DNA from 3 places in the Paenibacillus mucilaginosus 3016 genome. Region 1 is predicted to be linked to each of the others. Evidence: predicted binding sites of a transcription regulator. Region 1 holds the regulator's gene; each other region holds the start of a gene.
The links. Region 1 encodes Rex, which represses fermentation and respiration genes when NADH is low (regulators of the CRP and FNR family bind a similar motif). Its sites were predicted from a motif close to TTGTGAAATATTTCACAA; they were not measured.
Positions count from the first base shown of each region.

Region 2: the regulator Rex is predicted to act here: its motif matches at 6,306-6,323, upstream of pflB (formate C-acetyltransferase).
Region 3: the regulator Rex is predicted to act here: its motif matches at 7,417-7,434, upstream of PM3016_RS36090 (DUF1641 domain-containing protein).

Region 1 is NC_016935.1:3,495,173-3,504,814, forward strand. Features, by position in the region: gene panD (aspartate 1-decarboxylase) at 1-32, shown strand, start outside; gene PM3016_RS15235 (tetratricopeptide repeat protein) at 280-747, shown strand; gene dinG (ATP-dependent DNA helicase DinG) at 836-3,691, shown strand; gene PM3016_RS15245 (redox-sensing transcriptional repressor Rex) at 3,688-4,308, shown strand; gene PM3016_RS15250 (inorganic phosphate transporter) at 4,383-5,378, opposite strand; gene PM3016_RS15255 (DUF47 domain-containing protein) at 5,439-6,059, opposite strand; gene PM3016_RS15260 (amidohydrolase) at 6,336-7,634, shown strand; gene PM3016_RS15265 (cell wall elongation regulator TseB-like domain-containing protein) at 7,660-8,154, shown strand; gene PM3016_RS15270 (hypothetical protein) at 8,414-8,959, shown strand; partial or broken gene PM3016_RS15275 (AAA family ATPase) at 8,952-9,642, shown strand, end outside.
Region 2 is NC_016935.1:1,939,862-1,949,503, reverse strand. Features, by position in the region: gene PM3016_RS08775 (hemerythrin domain-containing protein) at 612-1,112, opposite strand; gene PM3016_RS08770 (DUF3147 family protein) at 1,193-1,561, opposite strand; gene PM3016_RS08765 (DUF3147 family protein) at 1,578-1,940, opposite strand; gene PM3016_RS38085 (hypothetical protein) at 2,056-2,745, shown strand; gene pflA (pyruvate formate-lyase-activating protein) at 3,133-3,888, opposite strand; gene pflB (formate C-acetyltransferase) at 3,961-6,225, opposite strand; gene PM3016_RS08750 (DUF3231 family protein) at 6,586-7,587, shown strand; gene PM3016_RS08745 (Crp/Fnr family transcriptional regulator) at 7,747-8,271, shown strand; gene hmpA (NO-inducible flavohemoprotein) at 8,395-9,636, opposite strand.
Region 3 is NC_016935.1:8,614,793-8,624,434, reverse strand. Features, by position in the region: gene PM3016_RS36130 (dicarboxylate/amino acid:cation symporter) at 1-667, shown strand, start outside; gene PM3016_RS36125 (SDR family oxidoreductase) at 746-1,651, opposite strand; gene PM3016_RS36120 (BlaI/MecI/CopY family transcriptional regulator) at 1,894-2,307, shown strand; gene PM3016_RS36115 (M56 family metallopeptidase) at 2,344-3,165, shown strand; gene PM3016_RS36110 (YceI family protein) at 3,272-3,949, shown strand; gene PM3016_RS36105 (extracellular solute-binding protein) at 4,215-5,738, shown strand; gene gluQRS (tRNA glutamyl-Q(34) synthetase GluQRS) at 5,894-6,859, opposite strand; tRNA gene PM3016_RS36095 (tRNA-Asp) at 7,017-7,093, opposite strand; gene PM3016_RS36090 (DUF1641 domain-containing protein) at 7,511-7,957, shown strand; gene PM3016_RS36085 (NAD(P)/FAD-dependent oxidoreductase) at 7,989-9,167, shown strand; gene PM3016_RS36080 (ABC transporter permease) at 9,424-9,642, shown strand, end outside.

The DNA of each region.
Region 1 (9,642 bases):
TCAAGGAAGAAATTCATTCCACGGTTTTGTAGTCCGCATGAAACGCGACGGGGAGACGCACAATGTAACTACATTAGACGAAGCGTAAGGTGGGATCAGCCGTGTTCAAACATCTTTTTGCTTCCATGAACGAGATGCTGAGCGAAGTCATGGCGGAGTACCCGTCCTCCACCGGCGTGAAACGCAGAGAGCTGCAGGAAAAGCTCCGCGCGCTGAAGGCCATGAGCGACGCTTGCATTGAAGAGTGGCTGCAGTTCGAGGAATCGATGGGTCAGGGGGATGCGCGCCGCCGGGATATCCTTCAGCGGCAGCGATCCTTCGGATCCGGAGCTGGCCGGCAAACGGACGGAGCTGTTCATCCGCGGCCAGGGCTTCTACAAGCTGCACATGTTTGATGAGGCCATCGCAGAATTCGATGAGCTGGTCCGTCTGCAGCCTGATTTTACACTGGCGCGCATTTATCTGGCGATGTCGTATCTCCGCAAAGGAGAGATGACCGAGAGCTATACACATTTTCAATTTTTATCCCAGCTGACTGAGAATATGCAGATCAAGGCGATTTCGTACAACGCCATGGGCTGTATCCAGGCCCAGCAGCACAATATGGATAAAGCCTGTGAATTTTTCAACATGGCGTACCGCACCGATCCGGCCAGTGTCCAGCCGCTCCTTGAGCTTGGCGTATGCAGTGAAGGCGGCGGCGGCCTGCAGTTTGATATTTCCCCATCCCGCGAACCGCTGTCGTAAGCGCATGGCCAAGTTTGCTATTCCCTTTTGACTGCAAGATTGGTATGCTTAAGGGGAGAGTGGGGATGAAGGGATTGACACAGCACGTATGAAATTTGCGGTTCTGGATTTTGAAACGACCGGGAGCACGACTTCGGATCGCATTATCCAAGTCGGGCTCTTTATTATAAATGACCAAGATATTACGGACAGGTATACTTCTCTCGTCAACCCGGGCATGAGTATACCTGCTGCTATTACTACACTTACCGGCATTACCGACGACATGGTGAAGGATGCGCCGTCACTGGATACCGTGATGGCGGAGATGGTGCCCTTGCTGGAAGAGTCGGTCCTTGTTGGACACAATATTGCTTTTGACCTTGCGTTTCTGCAGCGTGCACTCGATGAGACGGGGTACTTCCCGTTTGACGGGCGTGTGCTGGATACGATGGACGCGCTGCGCGTCCTCTTCCCGGGACTCGGGTCACTCCAGCTCTCCATGGCCTGTCAGGCGCTGGGTATCGCACATGAACGGCCTCACCAGGCCGACAGCGACGCAGAAGTGACAGCTGCGATTTGGAACCGCTGCATTGAGCGGTTTCAAGGGCTTCCTCTGCTGACGCTCCAGCGCATGGAGATGGTTTTTGCCGATTCGGCCAGCGATTTCGGCTGGTTTGTGCAGGAGATGCTGCAGTACAAGGAGCTGCACTCGCCGCTCGACCCCGATGCCGACCGGTATTTCAGACAGTTTGCCCTGAACGTGGAGGAGTGGGGGGACGAAGAGCCCGTCCGCACCCCGGAAGAGGTGAGGCAGCTGCCGGACAGCTTCGAGGAATTCTATGACGGGCTCCGGGCTGCGCTCAAGACGAAATTCGCCGCCTATGAAGAACGTGATGCCCAGGTCCAGATGATCCATGAAGTCGAGGAGGCGTTCGAAGAAGAGCGCCACCTCATCATTGAAGCGGGAACAGGCACGGGCAAGTCGCTGGGCTATCTCATTCCTTCCCTGTATTACGGGATCAAGCAGGACGAGAAGGTGGTGGTGTCCACCCATACGATCAACCTGCAGGAACAGCTTCGGGAAAGGGATGTTCCTCTCCTCCATGAGCTCTTCCCGATCGGGTTCGAGGCTTCCGTTCTCAAGGGTAGGAGCCATTACCTGTGCCTGCGCAAGTTCGAGCAGAAGATGAACCTGATGGACTTCGAGCACGGCAAAGAAGACCGAATAACGGCTGGACAAATGCTGGTCTGGCTGGGGGAAACGAAGCATGGCGATGAAGAAGAACTGCACTTTGCGGGACGGGGACGGCAGTTCTGGCACTCCGTCGAAAGCGATACGGAATCCTGTCTGAACCGTGCATGCCCCTGGTTCAAGCGCTGCTTCTATCACCGAGCGAGACACCAGGCGAATTCGGCCGACGTCATTATAACGAACCACTCTCTATTGTTCACGGATACGAAGGCGGAGAACCGGCTGCTTCCTTCCTATAAGCACCTGGTCATTGATGAGGCTCATCACTTTGAGGATGTGGCCGGCAAGCATCTGGGCATCGAGCTGCATTATCACGGCCTCTCGAATGCCATAGCCTGGCTGTATAAGGACAGCCGGGCCGGTCAGCTCTCCTCCCTGCGCTTCCGGCTGCAGCGTCACGAAGACGAGAAGGCCAGGACCTGGTGTTTAGTCGTTGACGAAGCGGTAGAGAAGCTGCTGGTACTCCGGGAGGAGTGGGAGAGTCTGTCCGAGATGCTGTATCAGCTGCTTGTCTCGCGTAGCGATCCATCGCAGCAGAGCGAAGGCAATGCGCTCGTCTACCGGGTGCGCAAAGAGAAATTGCCTTCCGGCTGGGAGAAGCTGATGGTCACGGAAGAAAATATCATGCTTCTGTTTAACGATACGCTGAAGAAAGTGGAGCGTCTCATCTCGGACATCAAGGAAGTACAGGACGATTACGATGTGCAGGGAGTTCTTACCGATCTCAGCGGGTCGGTCAAGGAGCTGCACCGGCAGAAGGATGCACTCCATTTCTTCATGACGATGCCGGATGAGAACTATGTGTACTGGATGGAGGCCGGCCACTACAACAAGAACCGGTCGCTGCAGCTGTCTTCCGTACCGATCGACGTCAGTTCGATGCTTCAGGGACAGTTCTTCGGTGTGAAGGACAGTGTCATTCTAACCTCTGCGACCTTGTCCGTCGGCAAGTCGTTCGATTATACCTGCGAACAGCTGGGCCTTAAGAAAGACGAAGAGCAAGGGAAGCTGCGTACGGTGCAGCTGCCTTCTCCGTTCAACTACAGGGAGCAGGCCCTCGTCGTCATTCCAAGGGATTTTCCTACGCTCAAGGGGGCGGCAGGGGAGAAGGAATTCCTCGACCGGCTGATTCCATCGCTGGCGGAGGTAGCGCTGCAGACCCGAGGCCGGATGCTCGTGCTCTTCACCTCCAACCGGATGCTGAAGCTGGCGCATGCTGGACTTAAGGATGTGCTGGCTTCGTTCGGGATAACGGTTCTCGGGCAGGGAGTCGACAGCAGCAACCGCAGCAAGCTGACCCGGCTGTTCCAGAACAGCAAGGCTTGCGTCCTCCTCGGAACAAGCTCCTTTTGGGAAGGTGTGGACATCCCGGGCGATGCGCTGACCTGCCTGGCGATCGTGCGGCTTCCTTTCCAGCCGCCGAACCACCCTCTGGTCGAAGCGAAGACGGAGAAGCTCAAACAGCGGGGGATGAACGCTTTCATGAAGCTGTCCGTTCCTCAAGCGGTGATCCGGTTCAAGCAGGGCTTCGGGCGGCTTGTCCGGACCGCAGCCGATAAAGGCATCGTGATCATCTACGACACGAGAGTGATCGATACGCAGTACGGCAAGTATTTTCTGTACTCGCTCCCGGGTCCGAGGATCGAGCATATGAACTCGGCTCAGCTCGTGCCAAGAATAAAGCAGTGGATGGGTGAGAACGAAGCATGAAGACGATAAAAATATCGGAAGCGGTTGTCCGGAGACTGCCGATTTACCTGAGGTTCCTGAATGAACTCAGCAAGAAGAATGTGCAAACCGTTTCCTCACAGGATCTCGGCGTGAAGCTGGACTTGAATCCGGCGCAGATCCGCAAGGACCTCGCTTACTTCGGAGAGTTCGGCAAAAAAGGAATCGGTTATGATGTGGATTATCTGATTGAAAAGATCCGGCAGATTCTCAAGCTCGACAAGGTTATCCCCGTCGCCCTGGTGGGCGCGGGGAACCTCGGCCGGGCGCTCTGTAATTATAACGCTTACTTGAAGGATAACATGAAGATCGTCGCGGTGTTCGATGCGCAGGAGAACAAGATCGGCGAGTCGATCAATAACTTGAAGGTGAAGCCCATGTCCGAGCTGAACGAGGTCATCCAAGAGGCCAAGGTGCGCATCGGCATTATTACGGTGCCGGCTGCGGAAGCCCAGCAGGTTGCGGACCGGTTCGTCGAGTCCGGGGTGGAAGCGATATTGAATTTTGCACCGCTCATTATCAAGGTTCCATCCGAGGTGCGGGTGCATCACGCCGACTTCACGACGGAGCTGCAGAGTCTCGCATATTATCTGGACTAATTCGCGATGATAAGATCCTAGAACACCAAAAAGCCCGGAGCTGAAGCTCAGGGCTTTTTGGTCTGTTCCGAGTGCTACAGACTGAAGATAATCTTGTAAATCAAGTAGGCCAGAATCATCGAGATCGGGATAGTGATCACCCAGGTCATGATCATCCGGGTCACCGTCGCCCACTTGACATCATGGAACCGCATAACCGAGCCTGTTCCGATGATAGAAGACGAGATGACGTGCGTGGTGGACAGCGGCATCCCCAGGTGAGTAGAGACCTGAATGACGATGGAGGAGTTCAGGTCTGAAGCGAAGCCGTTGACCGGCTCGATCTTCAGGAGCTTCTTACTCATCGTCTTGATGATGCGCCAGCCGCCGATGGAGGTTCCGAGACCCATCGCCGTTGCCGCTGAAAGTTTAACCCAGAGCGGTACATCGAGTGTATCCTGATATCCCATCGATACGAGACCGAAGACGATAATACCCATTGCCTTCTGGGCGTCGTTGCCGCCGTGGGAGAAGGAGAGGAGACCCGCCGAGATGACCTGAAAGCTGCGGAACGTCCGGTTCAGCTTGGTCCGGGAGCTGTTCCCGCTCATGACGATGAGCTGGCGGATGATCCACATGATGATAAACCCGGTAGCAAAAGCGACCATCGGGGATAACACCAGAATAATGACGATCGAGCGGAAACCGTCCCAGTTGAGGGCGCCCATCCCTGCACCCGCAATGACCGCACCTGCAAGAGAGCCGATCAACGTGTGCGATGAGGATGACGGGATACCGTAATACCAGGTGAGCAGGTTCCAGATGATCGCCGAGATCAGGGCTGCGATAACGATATGCATGCCGTTCTCGATGGTTGCCGGGTTGGCGACCGAGCCGCCGACGGTCTTTGCCACTTCCGAGGAGAAGATGGCTCCGACAAAGTTGAGTATGGCCGCACCAAGGACGGCAACCCGCGGGCTAAGAGCACGGGTCGAAATGGAAGTGGCAATAGCGTTGGCCGTATCGTGAAAGCCGTTGATAAAGTCAAAGAGCAGCGCCAGTGCTACGATGACGATAATAGTTGTTAACATGGGTTCCTCCTAATGCTGCCGCTGGATCAAAGGGTATGGGTTGGAGTACGAACGGCTGCGTTAGGAGTAACGCAGAACTACGCTGTCGAGAATATCGGCTACGTCTTCGCAGGCATCCGTTGTTTCTTCCAGACGCTCGTACAGCTCCTTGAGTTTGAAGTCATGGTACGGGTCCTTCGGATTCATGAAGATTTCGCGGATTCCTTCGCGCATCAGACGGTCCGCCTCGTTCTCCAGGGAATTAATCTGAACCGTATGCTCGGAGAGCTGCATGTACTTCTTTTTGGCGAGAAGTTTGAAGGCGTCGAGAATGTGCTGACAGCTGGCCACGATGACCGCGGAAAATTCCTTCATATAATTATCGGAAACCGTAATGTTCAGATAGTCAAAACGGGCGATGGTCGCTTCGATGCCGTCGAGCACATCGTCAAGCTTCGTAGCCAGCACCATGATATCTTCACGGTCAATCGGCGTGATGAAAACCTTGTTCAGCCCTTTGTAGATCTGGTGTGTGATTTGGTCCCCTTTATGCTCAAGTTCTTTCAGCTGCGGGTAAAACGTCGCCGGCGGTTCGGTGCCCATGACCGCATCGCGGAACTTTTGCGCAGCATCCAGTGTATTTTCCGACGCTTTGATCAAGAGCAGCAAAAAGTCGGTGTCGTTTTTTTTGGTAAAAAGCATTGTTTTTGGCCTCCCAAGATTGTGAAAGATTGTGAAATTTACAAAAAATTAATAAATTTTTCGGGTTTTATGTAGGAAAACAGCCCAAATTCACACAAAATTAAAAATAACATACTCATGTAATGATTTGCAATCTTAGTTTGTCCTTGATGCCACATTCTCATGATTGTTAAGGGGTCCCAGAGCAAGCCCGGCCGACCTCAGTCAGCTTGATTTCTCTTCTTCCGATGTTGTACATTGAAGTCAAAGCAGTAAGGCTGCGAGAGGAGTATACAAGTGAAAAAAACGAGGATCGATAACGGTATTTTCATTACGATGAAGGAAGAGAATCCGGTGGTTACCGGTACGATGATCATGGAAGGAAGCCGGATTGTATACATAGGAGAGCCTCCTGCGGGCGAGCTTGGAGAATGTGACGAACGTGTGGACGGCAAAGGGAAGCTTTTCCTCCCCGGGTTTGTCAACACGCATGGGCATGCGGCGATGTCGCTGCTGCGCGGGTATGGGGATGACATGGCTCTGCAGCTGTGGCTTCAGGAGAAGATGTGGCCGATGGAAGCCAAATTTACGGCCGCTGACGTCCGCAGCGGGACGCTGCTTTCGATCCTCGAGATGGTTAAGGGCGGAACCACAATGTTCGTCGATATGTACGATCACATGAACGAGGTGGCGAAAGCAGTAGAGGAAAGCGGACTGCGGGCGTGCCTCACACGGGGCGTCATCGGTCTGTGCCCCCGGGAGGTACAGGATGCGAAGCTGGAAGAGGCGGTCCGCTTCGCGAAGGATTGGCATGGGGGAGCGGACGGCCGGATCACGGCGATGATGTCACCGCATGCGCCTTACACTTGCCCGCCGGATTATATTGAACGGATCGTAGCGGCTGCCCATGAACTGAATCTGCCGATTCACACGCACATGTCCGAAACCGCGCGCGAAGTCCAGGAGAACGTGGAGCAGTACGGTAGCCGTCCTGTCGCGCACCTGGAGAAGCTCGGCGTATTTTCCCGTCCGACGCTCGTGGCCCACGGCGTACATCTGACCGACGAGGAGATCGGCATCCTGAAGCAGTACGATGTCCGCGTATCCCACAATCCGAACAGCAATCTCAAGCTGGCCAGCGGTGTGGCGCGTGTGCCTGAGCTGCTGAAGGCCGGCGTTCTGGTGTCGCTGGGTACGGACGGGGCGGCAAGCAACAACAACCTGGACATGCTCGAAGAGATCAGGCTGGCCGCCTTGATTCATAAGGGCGTATCAGGCGATCCGGTAGCCGTTCCGGCATGGGATGCGCTGAAGCTGGGAACCGTCGACGGAGCGCGCTCTATCTGGCTTGAGGATGTAGGTACACTGCAGCCGGGAATGAAAGCCGACTTTATCGCCATGGATATCGACCAGCCTCACTTCTTCCCGCGGACGAATCTGATCTCGCACGTGGTGTATTCCGCCACTTCCAGAGACGTTACCGACGTATGTGTCGACGGCAGATGGCTTGTACGCAACAGGGAGTGTCTGACTTTGGATGAAGAAAAAATCATGCATGAGGCACAGGGCGCTTTCGAACGTCTGACATCCGCTTAAAGCATAGTTAAAGGAGGGAGAAGGGTTGCGCAAACGATGGAAGGTTCTTCTCCTGACGTGTGCCGCGGTCACAGCCGTGTTTGCCGGGGGCGGCGTTGTCTTTCAATCGGTCATGGAACCGGTATGGTCGGGACAGCGCCAGGCGGTGCAGGCCGCTTATGAGAAAACGGTGCTGGCCAAAGCAAACAAAGTAGAGCAGTTCGTAGGCGATGAAACCTATACCGTGATTACGGGGGAGGACAAGATCGGGCAGGGCATCTTTGTCTTCGTTGCCGGAGACAAGATCCGGACCGAGCCCGCCCCAGCAGGGATGAACGCGGAAGCGGCTGCAGCCAAGGTCACCGGGAAGGTGCCTGGAGCGGAGGTGCTCCGCGTGATGCCGGGTATTCAGAACGGTGCCCCGGTATGGGAAGTCTTCTATAAAATAGCACCGGAAGATAAGCCGGAGCAGTATTTCTATGATTATTATACATTTACGGACGGACAGCCGATCGATACCTGGAATCTGACACTTAGGTAATCCGAGCGATCATCGAAAGGCATGCGCCGTCAAGCAGAAAGGCAAGTCCGGATTCGGCCGTGACAGCTCCTGCGAAACAGACCAAGCCGCGATGGACGACGCTGATTCAGCATCTCACCGCGGCTTTTTCTGCAATTTTTAAGAAAAATTTAGGATTTTCACGATTTTTCCACACATTACATCGCCAATCGTATATATCTTGTGATATACTCTCTGTATGCCTAAGACGATATATTCTATGAAAGGGGGACGCTAGCTCATGAAGTTACGTCTCTTACCAGTCATTCTTAGTGTCCTTGTGTCGTCGTCGTTGTTGTTCGGTGGCTATTTTGCTTACCAAAGCTTTGCAATGGAGAACCCGCTGCAGAAGACCGTGTCGGGAATCAAGGGTGTCGAGCTGGTTGCGATGGATTTGAGTGGAACCTCGGCTGCGATGGAGATCAAGCTGGAGAAAGGCACATCGCTGCGTGAAGTATATCACCAGATTCAAAGTCAAGGCGGTACGGCGCTTGCCCGTAAAGATTTGAAACTGAAGGTGACCAATCCGGGCTCCGCCCGTTTGGAACAGTGGTGGTCTACTGCGCTGTTCGATATAGCCCAAGCCATGGAAACGAAGCAGTACGCACAAATTCCTGCAACATTGAAAGAAAAAGCAGCCCAGGCGGATCAGACCGGAGGTGCCATTACAGCCACCACCGAGATGGACGAGAACTATGTGTACATCACGCTGACGGACGGAGAAGCGAGCAAGTACATCATGCTGCCTCGCGCTGCTGCCAAAATGGGGGTGTGGCCTAATGAGTAAATACGGCAAAGAGATTCTGATCGGCTTTGTTCCGGTTCTCATCGTCTTTTTATTTTTCTTAATGTGAACGTGGTGCCGATCATCTTCATGTCGGTCATCCTCGGAACGTTCCTCTATATGGCCCGTGCCCGTAACGGCATGGGAGTCGGTACGGCTGAGCGCAAGACCCGCGCCCAGGCGCCTAAGCCTATGTCGTTCGAAGACATCGGCGGCCAGGAGCGCGCCAAACGTGAGCTCAAAGAAGCGCTGGACTTCCTGATCCGAGCCGAAGATATTCAGCGCCTTGGCATCCGCCCGCTGAAGGGTATTCTGCTGACAGGCCCTCCGGGAACGGGGAAGACACTGATGGCAAAGGCTTCCGCGCATTATACGAACTCGGTCTTTCTGGCCGCATCCGGCAGTGAGTTCGTAGAGATGTATGTAGGTGTCGGTGCCTCCCGGATCCGCGACCTGTTCAAGGAAGCGCGCACCCGTGCGGCCAAAGAGAACAAAGAGAGCGCCATTATCTTTATCGATGAGATCGATGTGATCGGCGGCAAGCGTGACGGCGGCCAGCACAAGGAGTATGACCAGACGCTGAACCAGCTGCTGACCGAGCTCGACGGGATTCATACGGCCGACGCTCCGCGCATTCTCATCATGGGTGCGACCAACCGGAAGGAAATGCTGGACAGCGCCCTGCT
Region 2 (9,642 bases), 1.6 Mb from region 1:
CTGACACGGCAGCCACTCGGACCGCGGCGGTCCCCATCGCAGTGGATCGCACACGTTGGCGGATTGGCAACGACAGCGGGCCAGCAACGGTACCACGGCGACTGGCTCAGCCTACGGCGGAACGCACACGGCGGTGAGCGGCAGCGGTGGCGGCCGCCCAGACCCGCGGCGGCTCATCAGCGGTGCCACGTCGATGAGCTCGGCCACGGCGGAGTGGCCGAGCGGCACGGCCTGCGGGCTCAGCCCCGACCGGCTGCCGTGGCGCCCGCGATAACGGAACTCAGATGTCTTATTCGAGTATTTCCCATCATTTCCCGAGGAATAGAGGAACTCAGATGCCTTATTTGTCTCCAAACCGCCATCCCATGCCCTCGAACACAGCAATAGCGAATCTGAGTTCCGCTATCTCCACATTCGCCTGTTAAAAGAGGCAAATAGCGAATCGTAGTTCCGCTATCACCTATCTGCCCAGGGCAGGTTAACATTAGCGAATCGTAGTTCCGCTATTTCAATGGCGCCATTACGAGCAGCACATCAAGAACACACTGTTCCTCTCCACCTGCCACTCCTCCCCTGCCCAGCATCATGCGGGCTCCGTACTGCCGCCTCCATTATCCCTGCTCACCGGCAAGCTGCAGGCTCTCCTGCATCAGCGGAAGCAGCAGATCCTCCTCGGCCTCGAGGTGCTCGCGGACCAGCCGGACCGCCTGCATCAGGTCCTCCAGCACGCGGGTCAGCGCAGCTCCCCTTCGTCCGGCCTTCAGGTCCCCCACCTCCCGGAAAAAGGAGTCGAAAAACTCATCGGCCAGCTCGTGCTCTTTCTCCAGCATCCAAAGGGAGGTGACGATGATATGCCCCTCCGGTGTGGGGAACAGCTCCATCAGCCAGGGGAACAGGTCCTTCGTTTCCCACAGGGAGTGAAGGTCCAGCTCGGCGCGCAGGGCCGCAGCACTCCGGTGCAGATCGTCCAGCACCCACTCGGGAAAGGAGCGCCGGCCTCCCCTGTCCATCCCTGCCGCCCGAACCTTCGCTTCCAGCGTATACACCATGTCGCCCAGGCTCCGGTGCTCTTCCGTCAAACGTCTCCATGCGGGTCCCAAGTATGCTGTCATGTTAAATCCCTCCTAATTGGTATACGGACTTAGCCGCCCAGTTTATATCAATGACCGGTACGCCGAGGAGCGGCGGTCCTTTATGAGCTTTTGATCGAGCGGCGGACCTTGTAGATGAGAAAAGCGCTCAGGTACCAGCACACAAGGCCGAGCCCGAGACTGAGCCACCAAAGCCCCGTCGTTTTCATAAAATACAGCACGGCAACGACGCAGACGGCGCATCCCGCCATCCCGTACACGGAGCCCCGGGCAATCTCGGACGCCCGTGCCGACCCCTGCGCCCAGCCCACCATGAGCACCGCGACGATCATTACCGCAGGGAAGGTGGCGAAGATCCCCCCGAGCGCCTTCCACGGCAGCAGGACCGAAGCCGCGTAACTCAAGACCACCGCACTCCCGCCGAGCAAAAAACGAAGCAGCAGATCCTTCCAATTCGTATGCATGGTCATCAGGCCAACCTTTCTTTTAGATACTGAAGAGCAGATACGACACGCCGAGCGAGACGGCGAACCAGCCGCCGATCGACAGCGACAGTCCCCTCTTCCATCCCCGTTTGGCGCACAGGTATCCAACGGCGGCAGCGCACAGAATGTTGATGCCCATCCCGATCAGCGCCCCCTGGGACAGGGAGATCGAGCGGGCTACGAGCTCATTGCCCGTGTGATCCAGACGGATCGCCACCAGGGCAGCCAGGTACACGGCGGGAAAAGCCGCGAAAATCCCTCCGACGCTGCCTCCAAGCTTCTTGGAGAGCACGGAGGCCAGAACGACGGCGCCACCCCCGAACAAAAAACGGAGCAGCAGAGCAGCAAGCGACAGGCGAACCATGGGTTTCTCCTCCTGATTTCTCTTTGTCTTTGTGATTATTTTCACGTAGTAAGGTTGGAAGGATTCCTTGAAGTCGAAGTGCAATAGAAGATGCAGCAGAAGGTGTAAAAAGAACGTGCAATGGAATGCGCTGCACAATTGCATCGGAACCACCAACTTATGGTTCCATTTTACAGGCTGGAAGCCATCGGAAGCTGTGCGGCAGATCACTTGCGGCAAAAAATCCGCTGCGCCTGTCTGCCTTTATCCAGCCGTTCTTCTGTTGCGACTGAACACCTGCCGGCAAAATTCGGTTGCGCCCGTCTGCCTTTATCCAGCCGTTCTTCTGCTGCGGCTGATCACCTGCCGGCAAAAAATCCGCTGCGCCTGTCTGCCTTTACCCAGCCGTTCTTCTGCCACGGCTGATCACTTGCCGGCAAAAATTCGGCTGCGTCTGTCTGCCTTTATCCAGCCGTTCTTCTGCTGCGGCAGATCACCTGCCGGCAAAAAATCCGCTGCGCCTGTCTGCCTTTATCCAGCCGTTCTTCTGCTGCGGCTTCACTTGCTGGCAAAAAATCCGCTACGCCCGTCTGCCTTTATTCCAGCCGTTCCCCTGCCCCGGCGGATCACCAGCCGGCAAAAATCGCCCCCGCCTGTCTCCCTTTACCCAGCCGTTCTTCTGCTGCGGCAGATCACCTGCCGGCAAAAAATCCGCTACGCCCGTCTGCCTTTATCCAGCCGTTCCTCTGCCGCGGCGGATCACCTGCCGGCAACAAGTCCGCTGCGCCTGTCTGCCTTTATCCAGCCGTTCCTCTGTCGCGGCTGATCACCTGCCGGCAAAATTCGGCCCCGCCTGTCTGCCTTTATTCAGCCGTTCTTCTGCCGCGGCAGAGATCCGGCAAGAAAGGCCGGCCGGAGCCATTTTCTTCAGATGTGGCAGCAGGTAACAGGGAGACGCGGCACAAGGCGTAAGAGCTGGGACTCAATCAGGCTGCAGACAGGTCAGCAAAGGCGTGGCACGCTTTCCCCCCGGCTCACCCCTTCCTCCTCCGATCATCCTTCGCACGTGCCGACTGACCCAGCGGCCGGTAAGCGGCTGCACATCTGCACACTGCCAGCGAGCCCTATACTTACTCCCGTCCTTTTACGCACAGCAAAAAAGAAGGCCGTACCGCCTGGGGTACGCGCCTCCTCAACTCCTCTCATGCCTGCGCTACAGCGAAACCGCCTGGCCGCTCTCCCGGGCTCTCTGCGCCCGGCCTTCTTCCAGCAGCCGGTATGCCCGCTGCACCTCCCGGTCGTCCGGGGTCGGCACCCCTTCGAGCGGATAGTCGCGGCCGAGCTGCTGCCACTTGTACACGCCCATCCGGTGATAAGGGAGGATCTCCACCTTCTCGACGCGGCTGAGCCCGCCGATGAAGCGTCCGAGTGCGGTCAGATCCGCATAGTCGTCCGTGATGCCGGGCACGAGCACGTGCCGGATCCAGACCGGCTGCTCCCGCTCCGACAGCCAGGCGGCGAAGCGGAGAATCCGCTCGTTGCTCTGCGACGTCAGCGCCCGGTGCTTCGCGTCATCCATCTGCTTGAGGTCGAGCAGGACAAGGTCGGTGACGCTCATCAGCTCTTCCACATGGTCCGGCTGGCAGTAGCCGGACGAATCGAGCGTGGTATGCAGCCCCCAGCGGCGCTTGCATTCCTTGAACAGCTCCGCAACGAAGGGAGCCTGCAGGGTCGGCTCGCCTCCGGTCACGGTAATGCCTCCGCCCGAGCGGCGGTAATACTCGAGATACGGTTCGATCTCGGCCAGCACTTCGTCAACCGTGACGCTGCGGCCGCGGTTCGGGTCCCACGTGTCCGGGTTGTGGCAGAAGCCGCACTGCAGTGCGCATCCCTGCATGAAGAGCACGAAGCGGATGCCCGGACCGTCAACCGTTCCGAAGGTGTCGATGGAGTGAATTCTACCTTTCATGCGGGATGCGCTCCTTTTTTCCTCAAATGAGTGGCTTGAATATTCCGGCCTGTTCCACTGAAGGCTCCGGGCTTACACCCTGCCGTGGAACGTCCGGTTGATGACATCGAGCTGCTGCTCGCGCGTCAGCTTGATGAAGTTGACCGCATAGCCCGAGACGCGGATCGTCAGCTGCGGGTAATTCTCCGGATGCTCCATGGCATCGAGCAGCTGCTCCCGGTCGAAGACGTTGACGTTCAGGTGATGACCGCGCGTGGCGGCATAGCCGTCCAGCAGGGACACCATGTTGCTCACCCGCGCCTCCTCTTCCTTGCCCAGCCCCTTAGGGATGATGGAGAAAGTATTCGAGATGCCGTCCAGGCAGCTGTCATACGGAATCTTGGCTACGGACGCCAGGGAAGCCAGAGCTCCTTTGCGGTCGCGGCCGTGCATCGGGTTCGCCCCCGGTGCGAACGGTTCGCCGGCCTTGCGGCCGTCCGGCGTCGTGCCGGTCTTCTTGCCGTACACCACATTCGAGGTGATCGTCAGCACGGACATCGTCGGCAGCGCATTCCGGTATGTCCGGTGCTTGCGCAGCTTGTTCATGAACGTCTCCGCCAGCTCGACGGCAATGGCGTCCACGCGCTCGTCGTTGTTGCCGTACTGCGGGTACTCGCCTTCGATCTCGAAATCGACGGCTGTGCCCCATTCGTTGCGGATCGGCTTGACCTTGGCATGCTTGATGGCGCTCAGGCTGTCGGCCACAACGGAGAGTCCGGCGATGCCGCAGGCCATCGTCCGCAGAATTTCGCGGTCATGCAGGGCCATCTCCAGGCGCTCGTAGCTGTATTTGTCATGCATGTAGTGGATTACATTCAGCGTGTTCATGTAGAGCTCAGCCAGCCAATCCATGGTCGCATCGAAGCGTGCGCGCACTTCTTCATAGCCCAGCACCTCGGAAGTGACCGGCGCGGCAGCCGGAGCCACCTGAATGCCAAGCTTCTCGTCCACGCCGCCGTTGATCGCGTAGAGCAGCGCCTTCGCCAGGTTCGCCCGGGCTCCGAAGAACTGCATCTGCTTGCCGATCCGCATGGCGGATACGCAGCAGGCGATGCCGTAATCGTCGCCGAAATGCGGACGCATCAGGTCGTCGTTCTCATACTGGATGGAGCTCGTCTCGATCGACACCTTCGCGCAGTAGGACTTGAAGCCTTGAGGCAGCTCGGTGGACCAGAGCACCGTCAGGTTCGGCTCCGGAGCCGGGCCGAGATTGTACAGGGTGTGCAGAATCCGGAAGGAGCTGCGCGTCACCTTGGTCTGCCCATTTTCGCCCATGCCGCCCACGGATTCGGTCACCCATGTAGGGTCGCCGCTGAACAGCTCGTTATAATCCGGCGTACGAAGGAATTTGACCAGACGCAGCTTCATGACAAAATGGTCCATGAGCTCCTGCGCCGCCTCTTCCGTCAGCTCGCCGCTGCGCAGGTCCCGTTCGATGTAGATGTCCAGGAAAGAGGACACCCGGCCGAGGCTCATCGCCGCTCCGTTCTGCTCCTTGATCGCCGCCAGATAAGCGAAGTACAGCCACTGGACCGCTTCCTTCGCGCTCGACGCCGGCGCGGAGATGTCATAGCCGTAAGAGGCCGCCATCGCCTTGAGCTGCCGCAGGGACAGAATCTGCTCGGAGAGCTCCTCGCGGTCGCGGATGACTTCTTCGATCATTGCGCCGGCCTCGAGCCGCTGCAGCTCGTTCTTTTTGTCCTCGATCAGCCGGTCTACGCCGTACAGCGCCACCCGCCGGTAGTCGCCGATGATCCGGCCGCGGCCGTAAGCATCCGGCAGCCCCGTGATGATGCCCGCCTTCCGGGCCGTCTTCATCGCCGTCGTATATGCATCGAACACACCCTGGTTGTGCGTCTTGCGGATGTCCGTGAACAGGCGCACGATCTCTTCCGGCAGCTTGTAGCCGTAGGCTTCACATGCGTCCTGAACCATCCGGATCCCGCCGAACGGCTGCACGGAGCGCTTCAGCGGCGCATCGGTCTGGAGCCCGACGATCTGCTCCTTCGCCTGATCGATATACCCGGGTGCGTGAGAGGTGATGGTGGACACGGTGTTCACATCCACATCGAGCACACCGCCGTTCGCCCGCTCCTGCACCATCAGCTCGCGGACCTTCGCCCACAGTGCATTCGTCGCATCCGTCGGACCCGCAAGAAAGCTGTGGTCCCCATGGTACGGTGTCAGGTTGAGGTCGATGAAGTCCTTCACGTTAATCTCCTGCTGCCATGCCCCGCCCCGGAACTCTCTCCATCCTGCCGCCCTGCCTTGACTTACTTCCGCTTCTTTCATTGCCATCTTGGAGCACCTCCATGATTTGTGTGCTGCTTGATTCTCTTCTGCATGGATTCATCCTATCACGGAAGGCAGGGGGCCGGATGTGAACCAGATCACTCGGGTTGTGTTCGGAATGTGGCATCCCTCACGTGTCTTTCTTGTGCCCTCCCTTCCATGCTCCACAGGGGGGTTCCGCCTTACCTTTGGACGTTATACCTGATGAAATTCGAAGCTCCCTGCCGTACTTCCCCTCCCAAATTCACTGCCGGTGCTCTTCCTATCACAACCCCGCCGGCCCTGTCCCGACCGCATCTTCCGACGGATAGCCAGGTGCTTGTCATGGAATACTTTCATTACCAAGGCAAGGAAAGGGGATTATCCATGCAGAAGCATCCGATCAAGCTGACTTCGGGCGAAATCGCCCCCTTGTGGACAGGGTACCTCGGAGACAGCATGGCGAACTGCGTGCTCCATTATTTTCTGAGGAAGGTGGAAGACGAGGAAGTCCGCCCGATTCTCGAATATGCCCTCTCGCTGACCAATGAGCATATGGCGTTCAAGGACAAGCTTTTTCGCAATGAGGACTTCCCGATCCCCCGTGCCTTCACCGGCGAAGATGTGAATCCGGATGCGCCGAGACTGTTCTCTGATACCTTCACACTGCTGTATCTGCGGCAGATGGGCACTGGCGGCATGACGGCTTACGGGCTGGCCCTGGCAAGCTCCACCCGGGAGGATATCCGCGCTTTCTTCAACCATAATCTGAAGACGGCCGCGGAGCTCTACAATAAGGCCACCACCCTCCTGCTGGAAAAAGGACTGCTGCCGCGCGTTCCCCATATCACCTATCCGCGTACGGCCGAGTTTGTCCAAAAGGAAGGATGGCTGAACGGGCTGCTCGGCGACCGGAGAACGCTTAATGCCGCCGAGATCACCCATCTGCACCTCAATATCCTGACGAACCGGATCGGGCAGACCCTGATGCAGGCCTTCGCCCAATGTGTGCGGTCCAAGGATGTCATCCCCCACATTGTGCGGGGAATGCGGATCGCCACGAAGCATATTGAAGTGTTCAGTTCCCTGCTGCGTGACGACCATCTGCCGGCCCCCGAGACCTGGGAAGCCGAGGTGACCGACTCGGTGGAGTCCCCGTTCTCCGATAAGCTGATGCTCCACCACACCCTATCGCTCTCCGCTCTCGGACTCAGCAATTACGGGGCGGCCGTCGCCGGCAGCATGCGAAGAGACCTCGCGACGGTGTATATCCGGCTCGCCGCCGAGGTCGGCACGTATGCGGATGACGGGGCCGAGCTCATGATCCGCAAGGAGTGGCTGGAGAAAATGCCGGGCGCTATCGAACGCGATGCGCTGATTCAAGCATAGACCCGGCTTCTTCCGTCACCTCGCCGGTACAGCCCCTCCATTCCCGGAAGGGGCTGTACCGGCGGGGGCCTCTGTCCTCGTACGCGCTCCGGATGTATAATGGACACAAAAAAGCGAAAGCCATGGAAGGCTTCCGCTGATTCACAGGGGGCATGCGGCATGATACTGCACAAAGGCGAAACATTATTCCGGCAGGGGGAACAAGGGCCGCTCTATCATCTGAAGAGCGGCCTCTTGAAGATCATCCGCGTTCATGAGGACGGGCATGCGCTCCTCGTGAACATCATAGTCCCGGGGGAGATCATCCCGCATCACTCCCTGATCTCGCCGAACCCCTACTACGGGACGGCCGTTGCGCTGGTCACCTGCGAGATCGAAGTGCTGCCCGCTGCGGACTGGTACGGCGGGCTCGAGAGCGACCCGGCCAAATACCGGTCCACGGCGAAGCTGCTGCAGGACAAGCTGCGGATGATGCAGCAGCGGATCGACCAGCTGACGGAGACGGCCCCGGCGGCCAAGCTGCAGAAGCTGCAGACCTGGTTCGAACGGTACCTGGGCCCCGGCAAGCTGACCGATGTGCTCACGCAGGACGAGATCGGCCAGTTCATCGGCCTGCGCCGCGAGACGGTCAACCGGCTGCTTAGGGCCCAGGCCGCGGAGGCGGCAGGCGGGCCGAAGGATTAGCCTCTGCTCACAGCCGATGCTTCCGCAGCTTCATGCCTGAGCCCCTTCGGTCCCTTCCCTGGGCTGCCCGCCCGGCAAGACGGGCAATCTCATCCCCGCACAGCCAGCCGCAAAGTCACCGCTTTACGGATGCACCGGCGCCGCCGCTCCCTTCAAGGAGCCCGCCGGGCCGAAGAATTCGTAGTGAATCCGCGAAGCGGGCACACCCCATGCTTCGAGTATACCGTTCACCGCGCTCATGAAGGGCACCGGGCCGCAGAAGTAGAAATCCGCACCGGCGCCGGGCACCACACTGCGCAGCCACGCCAGGTCGATATAGCCTTCCTGATGGAACCGGTTCCCGGCCCGGTCCCGCTCCGTGGGCTTCTCGTAGCACCAGTGCACGGAGATCTGCTCATGCCCTGCCGCCAGCCCTTCCACTTCTTCCCGCAGGGCATGAACATCCCCGTTCTGCGCCGCATGAATGAACGTGACCTGCCGGTGAGGCTGCTTCTCCGCCAGGGTGTGCAGCATGCTGACCATCGGGGTCAGGCCGACCCCGCCGCTGATGAGCACGACCGGTTCGTCCGAATGCCGGTTCAGCTCAAAATCCCCTGCCGGGGCCGACAGCCACAGCACACTGCCCTCCGTGACCTGCTCGTGCAGGTAGAGGGATACCTTGCCGGCCGGGCGGTCTCCCGCTGCGTCTTCCCGCTTCACGGAGATCCGGTAATAGGGACGGCCGGGCGCATCCGAGAGACTGTACTGCCGGATATGGGTGTGCGCCTCGCCCGGGATATCCAGACGTACGCTGACATATTGGCCCGGCTCGAACTCCGCCAGCTTCCTTCCGTCTTCCGGCACCAGATAGAAGGAGGAGATGACTTCGCTCTCCCGCACCTTCCGCTGCACCCGGAACGCCCGGAAGCCGGCCCAGCCGCCCTCACTGGCCTCCGCGGCCGCGTACATGTTCGCCTCCACACCGATGAAGACGTCCGCGATCACGCCGTACGCTTCCTTCCAGGCCTCCAGGATCTCCTCCGTTGCCGCGTCGCCGAGCACTTCCGCGATCGCTGCAAGCAGGTTCTCGCCGACGATCCCATAATGCTCGGGCCGGACGCCGAGGGAGCGGTGCTTGTGGGCAATGCCCTTCACGACCGGCAGGATCGTCTCCAGCTTGTCGATGTTCTGGGCCGCGGCATACACCGCGTTTGCCAGTGCCGTCTGCTGGCGGCCCTGCTTTTGGTTCGCATGGTTGAAGATATGAAGCAGCTCCGGATGCCGGCTGAACATCCGCTCGTAGAAGCGCCGGGTGATGGCCGTACCGTGCACCTCCAGGACAGGGACGGTGGACTTGATGATGTCAATGGTTGGCTGGCTTAACATATGCAT
Region 3 (9,642 bases), 3.6 Mb from region 1:
CGGCTCCATGGCCGCCCGTTACGGCCTCGATACGCTGGCTCCGCTGGCGAAGATTATCATCGCCTCTTACATCGCCCTCATCCTGCATTTTGTGTTTGTCTTCGGCGGTCTGGTCGGTCTGGTGGCCAAGGTCAATCCGCTGAAGTTCTTCCGCAAGGCCTATCCTACGGCGGCCGTCGCCTTCACGACCCGCAGCAGCTATGCCACGCTGCCGGTGAACCTGGAGGTCATTACGAAGCGCCTGCGCGTATCGGACCGGATCGCCTCCTTCGTGGCCCCGCTCGGCGCCACGATGAACTTCAACGGGTGCGGCGGCGTCTGGCCTGCCGTGGTGGCGGTGTTCGTCGCGAAGGTCTATAATATCCCGCTCGGCCCTTCGGAATATATCGTGCTGATCCTCGTTGCGGTCATCTCCTCCATCGGGGTGGCCGGGGTACCGGGACCGGCAACGATCTCCACCACCGTTGTCCTGACGGCGCTCGGGCTGCCGCTGGAGGGCATGGGGCTGGTGATCGCGGTGGAATCCGTCATCGATATGGGCCGCACGGCGGTCAATGCGACGGGAACCACCGTAACCTCCCTGCTGGTAGCGAACGCCGAAGGCGAATTCGACCGCGAGTCCTTCAACCGCGGTGAAGAAGATCCGCTCGAGACGGCTACAGCTTAATCCGAATGTATCAGAATCGAGAGAGCAGGGTACTTGCCCTGCTCTTTTGTATTATGCCCGTGCTGTTCCCGGGAGCCGCTATCCCCCGACAAAATCCCCGCCGTTCACATGCATGGTCTCCCCCGTCACGTAACGGGAATCGTCGCAGGCCAGGTACACATAGGCGGGGGCGAGCTCGAACGGCTGGGCGGCCCGCTTCATCGGTGTATCCGTACCGAAGACGGCGAGCCGCTCCGGCGGGAAGGTCGCGGGGATGAACGGGGTCCAGACGGGGCCGGGGGCTACAGCATTGACACGGATTCCGCGGGCCACCAGGTTCTGGGACAGGGCGCGCGTGAACCCGATGACCGCCGCTTTGGTGGTGGAATAATCGAGCAGTAATTTTTCGCCGCGGTATGCTGTGATGGAGGCTGTATTGATGATCGAACTTCCTTCTCTGAGGTAAGGAAGGGCGGCCTGCGTCATGAAAAAGAACGAGTAGATGTTCGTGCGGAAGGTCTGCTCCAGCTGCTCTTCGGTGATGTCGGTCAGCTGCTCCTGCGGATACTGCACCGCGATATTGTTCACGAGCACATCCAGCCGGCCGAAGGCCTGCACGGTTTTCTCCACGACGGCAGTGCAGGCTGCTTTGACCCGCAGGTCGGCAGGAAGCGCAAGACAGCGCCGCCCCAGCTGCTCGATGCGCTTCTTCGTCTCCATCGCGTCGGGATGCTCGCTTAGGTAGGCGATGACCACGTCGGCCCCCTCCTTGGCGAAAGCGATCGCCGCGGCCCGGCCGATCCCGCTGTCGCCTCCTGTGATCAGGGTGACCCGGTTCTCGAGCTTCCGGCTCCCGGAGTACGCCGGATTCTCATAGATCGGCCTCGGCGTCATGAGATATTCAAGCCCCGGCTGCTCCTCCTGCTTCTGCGGGGGAAAGGCGACGGGCTTTTGTTCACATTCGGTATGGGTGCTGTAATAGGGATACACGGGATAGGTGCTCATGGGAACCTCCAAAGATAAGGGTAACTGCCTATGACTCAGGGTATTCTTCTCTGGGCGCAAGGGTGCGGGATTGGAGGGGGGCGGATCAAACCCGCGGTGGATTCCCGAACCCATTTTCAGCAAAAATTAAGGTTTCCTTCAGACTCGTTTCAGGTTCGGGTATTACAATACGGGAAGGAAAAGTTGGGGTTGACTTTTCCTGCCATTTATCACTACAATGTGTAGTGAAAGGTGTGTATCCTATGCGTACAGGAAAATCGGGTTATCATCAGCGAGGGCTCGAGCGCTTCTTCGGACCGCTTGAGGCGAAGATTATGGAAATCCTGTGGGCCCATCCCCACCAGTCCATCAAGGATGTGCAGATCCGCCTGGAGAAAGAGAAGGACCTGAATTACAACACGGTCATGACCGTCATGAACCGCCTGCTGGAGAAAGGGATTCTGACCAAGACGATGGAAGGGCGCACCTCGATGTATTCTCCGGTGCAGTCCAAGGCGCATTTTCTCGAGAGCCAATCAAAGGAAATATCGCACAGCCTCGTCGAGGATTTCGGTCCCCTGGTTGTCAACCATATGCTGGATGCACTGGATGAGGCTGATCCGCAGCTGCTCGCCAAGCTGGAGCAGAAAATCAAACAACTCAAAGAGGGGAAATAAGCGATGTGGGAACGGAGATCGAGGATTCTTTTCCTGTTGAGTTTGTGCACCTCGATGTGTTTGCTGGCCCAGATGGGGCTCTATGTGGTTCAAGGAATCACGGGACAGCCGGTCGGGTATAACTTCTTCCTTCACTGCACGGCCCTGGCCGAGTCGCTGGGTCTCGCATGGGTGGTCTACGTGCTGGATGGGGTTGTGGTTTTCACGATGCTGCTGCTCTTCTGGGGCGCTGCCAAGCAGATCTACTTCTCCCTGCGTGCGAAGGGCAGGCTCAGTCGTCTGCACGATGCGGAGCTGACGGCGCTGCTCACAGAGCGGTACGGTCTCGGTCCCGGCGAGCTTCAGGTGATTGATCACCCGGACGCCATCGCACTGACCATGGGGCTTCTTCGTCCGAAGATCGTTCTGTCCACAGGCCTTCTGCAAATGCTGGAGCCGGGGGAGCTGGAGGCGATCGTCTACCACGAACAGTTTCACCTGCAGCACCGGGATCCGCTGAAGACGATGCTGATGACCGGATGTGCCGATGTGTTGTGGTATATCCCGATCCTGAAGTGGAATTCCAAGCAGTACAGCGCAGCGAGGGAGGTACTGGCTGATGCCGCGGCCATCCGGAAGACGGGCGAGCCCGTTCATCTGGGGAGCGCGCTGCTCAAGCTGCTGAAGCGCAAGCAGGTTCATTCTTATGCTTTTGCCTATGCTTCGTTTGCCGAAACATCCATCAATTATAGAATCCAACAGCTGATCGACCCGCAGGCCGTACAAGCCCTGTCCTTTCCGCTGAAACGGATGATGATATCTCTGAAGGTCGCAGCCGTACTGTCGGCTATGTTTCTTATAGAGTTTCTATATCTCTAGTGGTTTATCTCTAATTTTTTTTAACCATCTGCACTACATTGCGTAGTGCAGGCTGGAGGAATCATTGCTGGTCCCAAACCAATCCAACCTTAGGAGGTAACAATTTATGAAACAAAAAATGATCGCTTTGTCCGCAGGTGTTATCGTTGTGCTGGTCGGTGCTTATGCCGCTTATGATTACTTTGCCGGCAATCACGTTACCGTGCAGGAGGTTATCCCGGCGAATGCTTCCGTACAGGCGTCCGGGGGTGCGGCGGTGGATGCCGCCAAGCTGAACGGAGAGTGGAAGATTCAGCCGGAGTCCAAGGTCTACTTCTCTGTGACAACGTCCAAAGAGACAGTCAACTTCGAGAGCGGTGAAGTGCAGGGACAATGGACGCTGGATGTAAGCGATCTGACGAAGAATGCCGCCAGCGCATCGATTGAGATTGCCAAGGTCCAATCGGGCAATGCAACAAGGGACAGCCACGTGGCCGGCGAGAAGTTTCTGAATGCCGCAGCCTTCCCTAAGGCGGAGTTCAAGGCGAAGTCATTTGAGGGACTGCCGAAGGAGTGGAAGGAAGGCGAGAAGGTAACCTTCGATCTTCCGGGCACACTGACGGTAAAAGGCGTTTCGAAGGACGTAACCTTCAAGACCGATGCTTTATACAGCGGCGGAACGATCAAGCTGGAAGGCAGCTCGGTCGTGACCTTTGAGGATTTCGGTCTGAAGAATCCTCACGCCGTCGTCGTGGATACGGAGAATAACATCACGCTGCAGCTGCGCCTCGTGATGGCCAAGTAGTAACCGAACCTGAACAGCGCCGGATGAACCCATCCGGTGCTTTTTGCCGTGATGTACACCATTATCATTTCATTGGATGAAGGGTTCTATGCTTAGCGGCGGGCCCTCTTACAACGGCCCCGATTTCTCCCGAACTCCCTCGAAACCCGCGCCGGTACAGGCATCTTCAATATCCAATGCGCTGATTATTTACGTAATCGCCCCGTTCCTACTATAGTTAGGGCAAGTCAGACCACAGCCTATCAGAGATCAGGGGGAAATATCCATGAACCACCGTTTGAAAGCGCTTGTAGTGTCGTCTCTTGCCGTGTCGCTCGCCGCAGGCTGTTCGAATTCGGCGGGAACCCAGCAGCCTGCAGCAGCAGGTGGGGGTGAAGCCGCCAAGAAGGGTCCTACGCCGATTACGATTATGGCCAATCTTCATACACCGGAGGTACCGAATACCGAGCTCGAGAAAATGATCGAAGAGAAGACCGGGACGGATCTGACGATTCAGTGGGTGCCGGACGGCAACTATGATGAGAAGCTGAACGCAGCGTTCGCAACGGGCACGCTTCCACAGGCGGTCTTCCTCCGCAACCAGACCTCGCTCATTACTTTGAGAGATGCATTCCGCAACAACCAGTTCTGGGAGGTTGGTCCATATCTGAAGGATTACCCGAACCTGAAGAACCTGGATCCCAAGATTCTGACGAACATGTCGGTTGACGGCAAAGTATATTCGCTTTATCAGGAAAGACCATGGTCCCGCCAAGGCGTGATCTACCGCAAAGATTGGGCGGATGCGCTCGGACTGCCGGCTCCAAAGACACTTGATGATTTATACAAAATGGCGAAAGCGTTTACAGAAAACGATCCCGATAAGAACGGCAAGAAGGACACGATGGGGATCACCGACCGGAACGACCTGATCTACGGTGCATTCAAAACGGTATCCTCCTACTTCGGCACGCCGAACAACTGGGGTGTGAAGGATGGGGCGATCTATCCGGAATTCGAAGATCCGGCTTACCTTGAGACGATGAAGTGGTTCCAGCAGCTGTTCAAGGACGGCGCGATCAACAAAGACTTCCCTGTAACCAGCAAGACCGATCAGCAGAACCTGTTCACGACAGGCAAGGCCGGGATTTATATCGGTTCCCTGCCGGACGTGCTGACGCTTCACCAGAAGCTCTCCGCTGTGAACAAGGACGCGGTTCTTGAAGTGGCCAACCGCATCGAAGGATCTAAGGGGCCGGGTGTATGGGCGCTTCCGGGCTTCGGCTCCGGCGTAGTCTTCCCGAAATCGGCAGTGAAGACCGAAGCGGAGCTGAAGGACATTCTGGCTTACTTCGACAAGCTGATGGCACCCGAAACGGCGAACCTGCTGTTCTTCGGCCAGGAGGGCAAGCACTATTCGATCAAGGACGGCAAAGCGATGCTTACGGATGATGTGAAGCTGTGGGAGCGCGATGTGAAGCCTTATCAAGCGCTGCAGGTTGGCGGCGAGAGCACGATCAAGATGCTGACTTCCGGATTCACGCTGCCGGTGCGTACGAAGGCTGAGGAGCTCGTGAAGGACAACAACAGCTTCCTGATCCACGATCCGACGCTGCCGCTCGATTCCAAGACGTATACGGAGAGAGGCGCACGCCTTCAGGAAATCATCAAAGACGCCACTTACAAGTTCATGCTGGGCAGCATCGACGAAGCCGGCTTCCAGAAGGAAGTCGAGCGCTGGAAGAAAGAAGGCGGCTCGAAGATTATCGAGGAGTTCACGGCTTCTTACAAGGCGGTAAACAAGAAGTAAGCTGCGATAAGCCAAAGATAAGAGAAAGGGCGGCAGGGACGATGGTCCCTGCCGCCCTTTCTTGAGGTGTGGCGGAGCTGGGGGGCGGTCAGCCGAACCGCCTCCGGGGTCCGGAGAACGTCCGGGCTGCGCAGAGCTGTAAGGCCGCATTGCGGTCAGCCGACCGAGGGAAGCCCGGCCCAGAGCTCTCGCGGAATGCGGACGGGCGTCCGCGGGATGCGGGACGGCTCGAAGCAGGCGGTGAGCTCGTACGCCGAGGCCGGCTCCGGCCGGTCGGTCAGGCCTGCCAGGAAGGCCAGCAGGCCGAGCAGCCGCTCCGGGCGCATGCCCGACACGCGAAGAGACGAGAGCGTCAGGCTGCGGTCGCGCTTCGACAGCCGGCTGCCGTCCGGTGCGCAGAGCAGCGGCACGTGGTGGTAAGCCGGCGGCTGCAGACCGAGCGCCTCGCAGAGGAGCAGCTGCCGCGGCGTGGAGTCGAGCAGGTCCGCGCCGCGGAGCACGTCGGTGACGCCCATCGCGGCATCGTCGAGCACCACGGCCAGCTGGTAGCTGAACACGCCGTCCGCGCGCTTCACGACGAAGTCGCCGAGGCTTCCGGCCGCCACCCGCTGCCCGCCCTGTACGCCGTCGGTGAAGACAACCTCCCGCGGCGGAACGGCAAAGCGGAGGGCCGGCTCCTTGCGTGCCGCCCGCTGCTCCCGCTCCGCGGCGGTGAGGTGCCGGCAGAGCCCCGGGTAGGCGGCCCCTTCGGAGGCCAGCCCATGAGGGGCCCGGGCGACGGCCTTCAGCTCGGCGCGGGAGCAGAAGCAGGAGTACAGCCAGCCGCCCTCCTCCAGCCGCCGGGCGGCGGCAGCGTATGACTCCAGGCGGAGGCTCTGCTCGTAAGGCGCATGGAGGCCCCCGCTGTCCGGCCCTTCATCCCAATCGAGCCCGAGCCAGGCGAGATCCTCCAGCAGCTGCCGGGTATATTCGGGCCGGGAGCGGGCCGTATCGATGTCTTCGATGCGCAGCACGAAGGAGCCAGATGCCGCGCGGATCTGCAGCCAGGCGAGCAGGGCCGTGAAGGCATTGCCGATATGAAGAAGCCCCGAAGGCGTCGGGGCGAAGCGTCCGCGTCTCATCTATCGTCACCTCGATCAGAAGTAAGGGCAGGGAGAGGTAGGGGGAAGCCTGCCGGAGGTCCAGGCTTCCGGATATAGCAAAAAGGCAGGAATAAATTCCTGCCCGATTCAGTCGGTGTCATGATCATGCCGGCAGCGGGCCGGATGAGATAAGAAATGGCGGAGCCGACGGGATTCGAACCCGCGGTCTCCTGCGTGACAGGCAGGCATGTTAGGCCTCTACACCACGGCTCCGCGATAGAAGGTTGTCTGTTACATTCAGACAAACAGTATCATAGCACAATGCGGGGCAGATGGCAATATCTTCTGGTGTCAAAATGGAAACGCCTTCCTCTCAAACCTGGAAAAAGACTGGATTTTCGACACAATTTATTCATGCAATGTTCACAAATGTAGATAAGTGGTGTTTCTCTCCTAAACATTACGGGAGTATAATAGGAGGTACATAGGGTTCGGTTCCGGCCTGCTCCCCCTTGGCATCCCTATGGGTTGCAAGGGTATCCCTTGAATAGACATGAATTGACCAACAAGATAATGTTGGGTTCGTATGTTTATCTTTGTGAAAAATGTAACAATTCTAATGGGTAGTAGGGAGAAATCAGGTAACGCGATACCGGGGGCTACTATTTTCATGCATAGGAGGACGTTACTATGTCAGAGACATCCAAACAAGCGGTGCTAGATAACCGAGGTGCCGAAGTTCAGCCGGTTGTACGCGAACAGCTCGACGTGCTTGATCAACTGATGAAGCCTGAGGTTCAGGAATCCTTGACCGTACTGGTCGAGAACCTGCCGAAGCTGGCGGAAATGGTGACCCTGCTCACCAAGACGTACGACATTGTTCAAAATGTGGTAACGGATAAAGTACTCATCGAAGATATCAAGGGCGGCGTCGAAGAATTCGTGAAGCCGATCGGTGAGAAGGCGAAGGGTCTGGCGGCTGCAGCGATTGAAGCGAACGACCGTACCCAGGTTGAAGCTTCCACGGTGGGCCTGTTCGGCATCCTGAAGATGCTGAAGGATCCTCAGGTACAGAAGACCCTGCGCTTCGCACAGGCGTTCTTGGAAGTTGTCGGCGAGAAGAATCAGCAGCGCTAAGTTATCGTTGAAACGAGACGGGAGGATACGTATGTCAAAGCAAATTTTGATCCTGGGCGGCGGTTATGGCGGTCTGCTCAGCGCTACCACGCTGCGTAAGTATATGTCGGCGGAAGAAGCATCCATCACGGTGGTCAACAAGACACCATCACACCAAATCATCACGGAACTGCACCGTCTTGCAGCAGGCAATCTCGTGGAGAAGAACGTGGCTCTGCCGCTCGAGAAGCTGCTGCGCGGCCAGGATGTCGATCTTCGGATCGATGCGGTGGAGAAGATTGAACTGGACCAGAAGCAGGTGCTTCTCGGAAGCGGCAAGACGCTTTCTTACGATATTCTGGTCATTGCTCTCGGCAGCGAGACAGCCTACTTCGGCATTCCTGGACTCCAGGAGCACAGCTTCACGCTGAAGTCCGTACAGGATGCCAACCGTGTGCGTGCCCATGTGGAAGCCCGCATCGACGCTTATGTCCAGTCCAAGGACAAAGCGGACGCCACATTCGTTGTCGGCGGCGGCGGTCTGACAGGCATCGAGCTTGTGGGAGAATTCGCCGACATGCTTCCTGGCCTGTGCCGCAAGAAGGGCGTGGACTTCAACGATATCTCCATCTACTGTGTTGAGGCGGGTCCGTCCATCCTGGCCGGATTTGCTCCTGAACTCGTGGAGCGTGCGCAGACTTCCCTGGCAAAACGCGGCGTACAGTTCCTGACCGGTGTGGCAATCACCGAGATGACGGCTACGACGGTACACCTGAAGGACGGCAGCACCATCGACACGAATACGCTCGTATGGACCGGCGGCGTGCAGGGCAACTCCGTTGTCGCGAACTGCGGCATCGAAGTCAACCGCGGCCGTGCGACGGTTACGGAAGGTCTCCAGTCCACATCCCACCCGGATGTATTCCTGGCCGGCGACTCCGCTGTGGTCTTCGGCCCAGAGGGACGTCCTTATCCTCCGACGGCACAGCTGGCATGGCAGATGGGCGAGACGATCGGCTACAACATCTTCGCTTACCTGAACGGCGCTCCGATGGATCCGTTCACGCCGGTATTCTCCGGTACCCTGGCGAGCCTCGGCCGCAAGGACGGCATCGGTACGATCGGTGCCAACCAGACGCGTCTGAAGGGACTTCCGGCTACGCTGATGAAGGAAGCGAGCAATATGCGCTACCTGTCGCACATCAACGGGCTGTTCACGCTGGCTTACTAATAGAAATACCTTCAGCAATCATTCCTTTCAGTCTTACAGGGTGCCCTTTGGGCGCCCTTTTTTTCATGGAATGATCATGGTTTTGTAACACAAATGTCATAGATTGTAATGGGATTGACAAGTTTAAAGCGATCGGGATACAATCATATCCGTAAATGATAATGAATATCATTATTGACGTAATGATAATACATATCAATCCGCGTGACAGCTTACAGTCTGACGATCAGGGAAGAAAAGGTAAAGGTAGAGCCGCATGAAAAGAAGATATCTAGTGATTGCATTGATTTTTCTGTCATTCTGCTCCGTCTTCATCGGAGTGAAAGATATTTCACCTCTGGATATCTTTACCTTAAGGGAAGATCAGCTTCAGATTCTGCTGGTAAGCAGACTGCCCCGGCTGCTGAGCATTCTGATGGCCGGTGTGAGCATGAGCATCATCGGACTGATCATGCAGCAGCTCAGCCGCAACAAG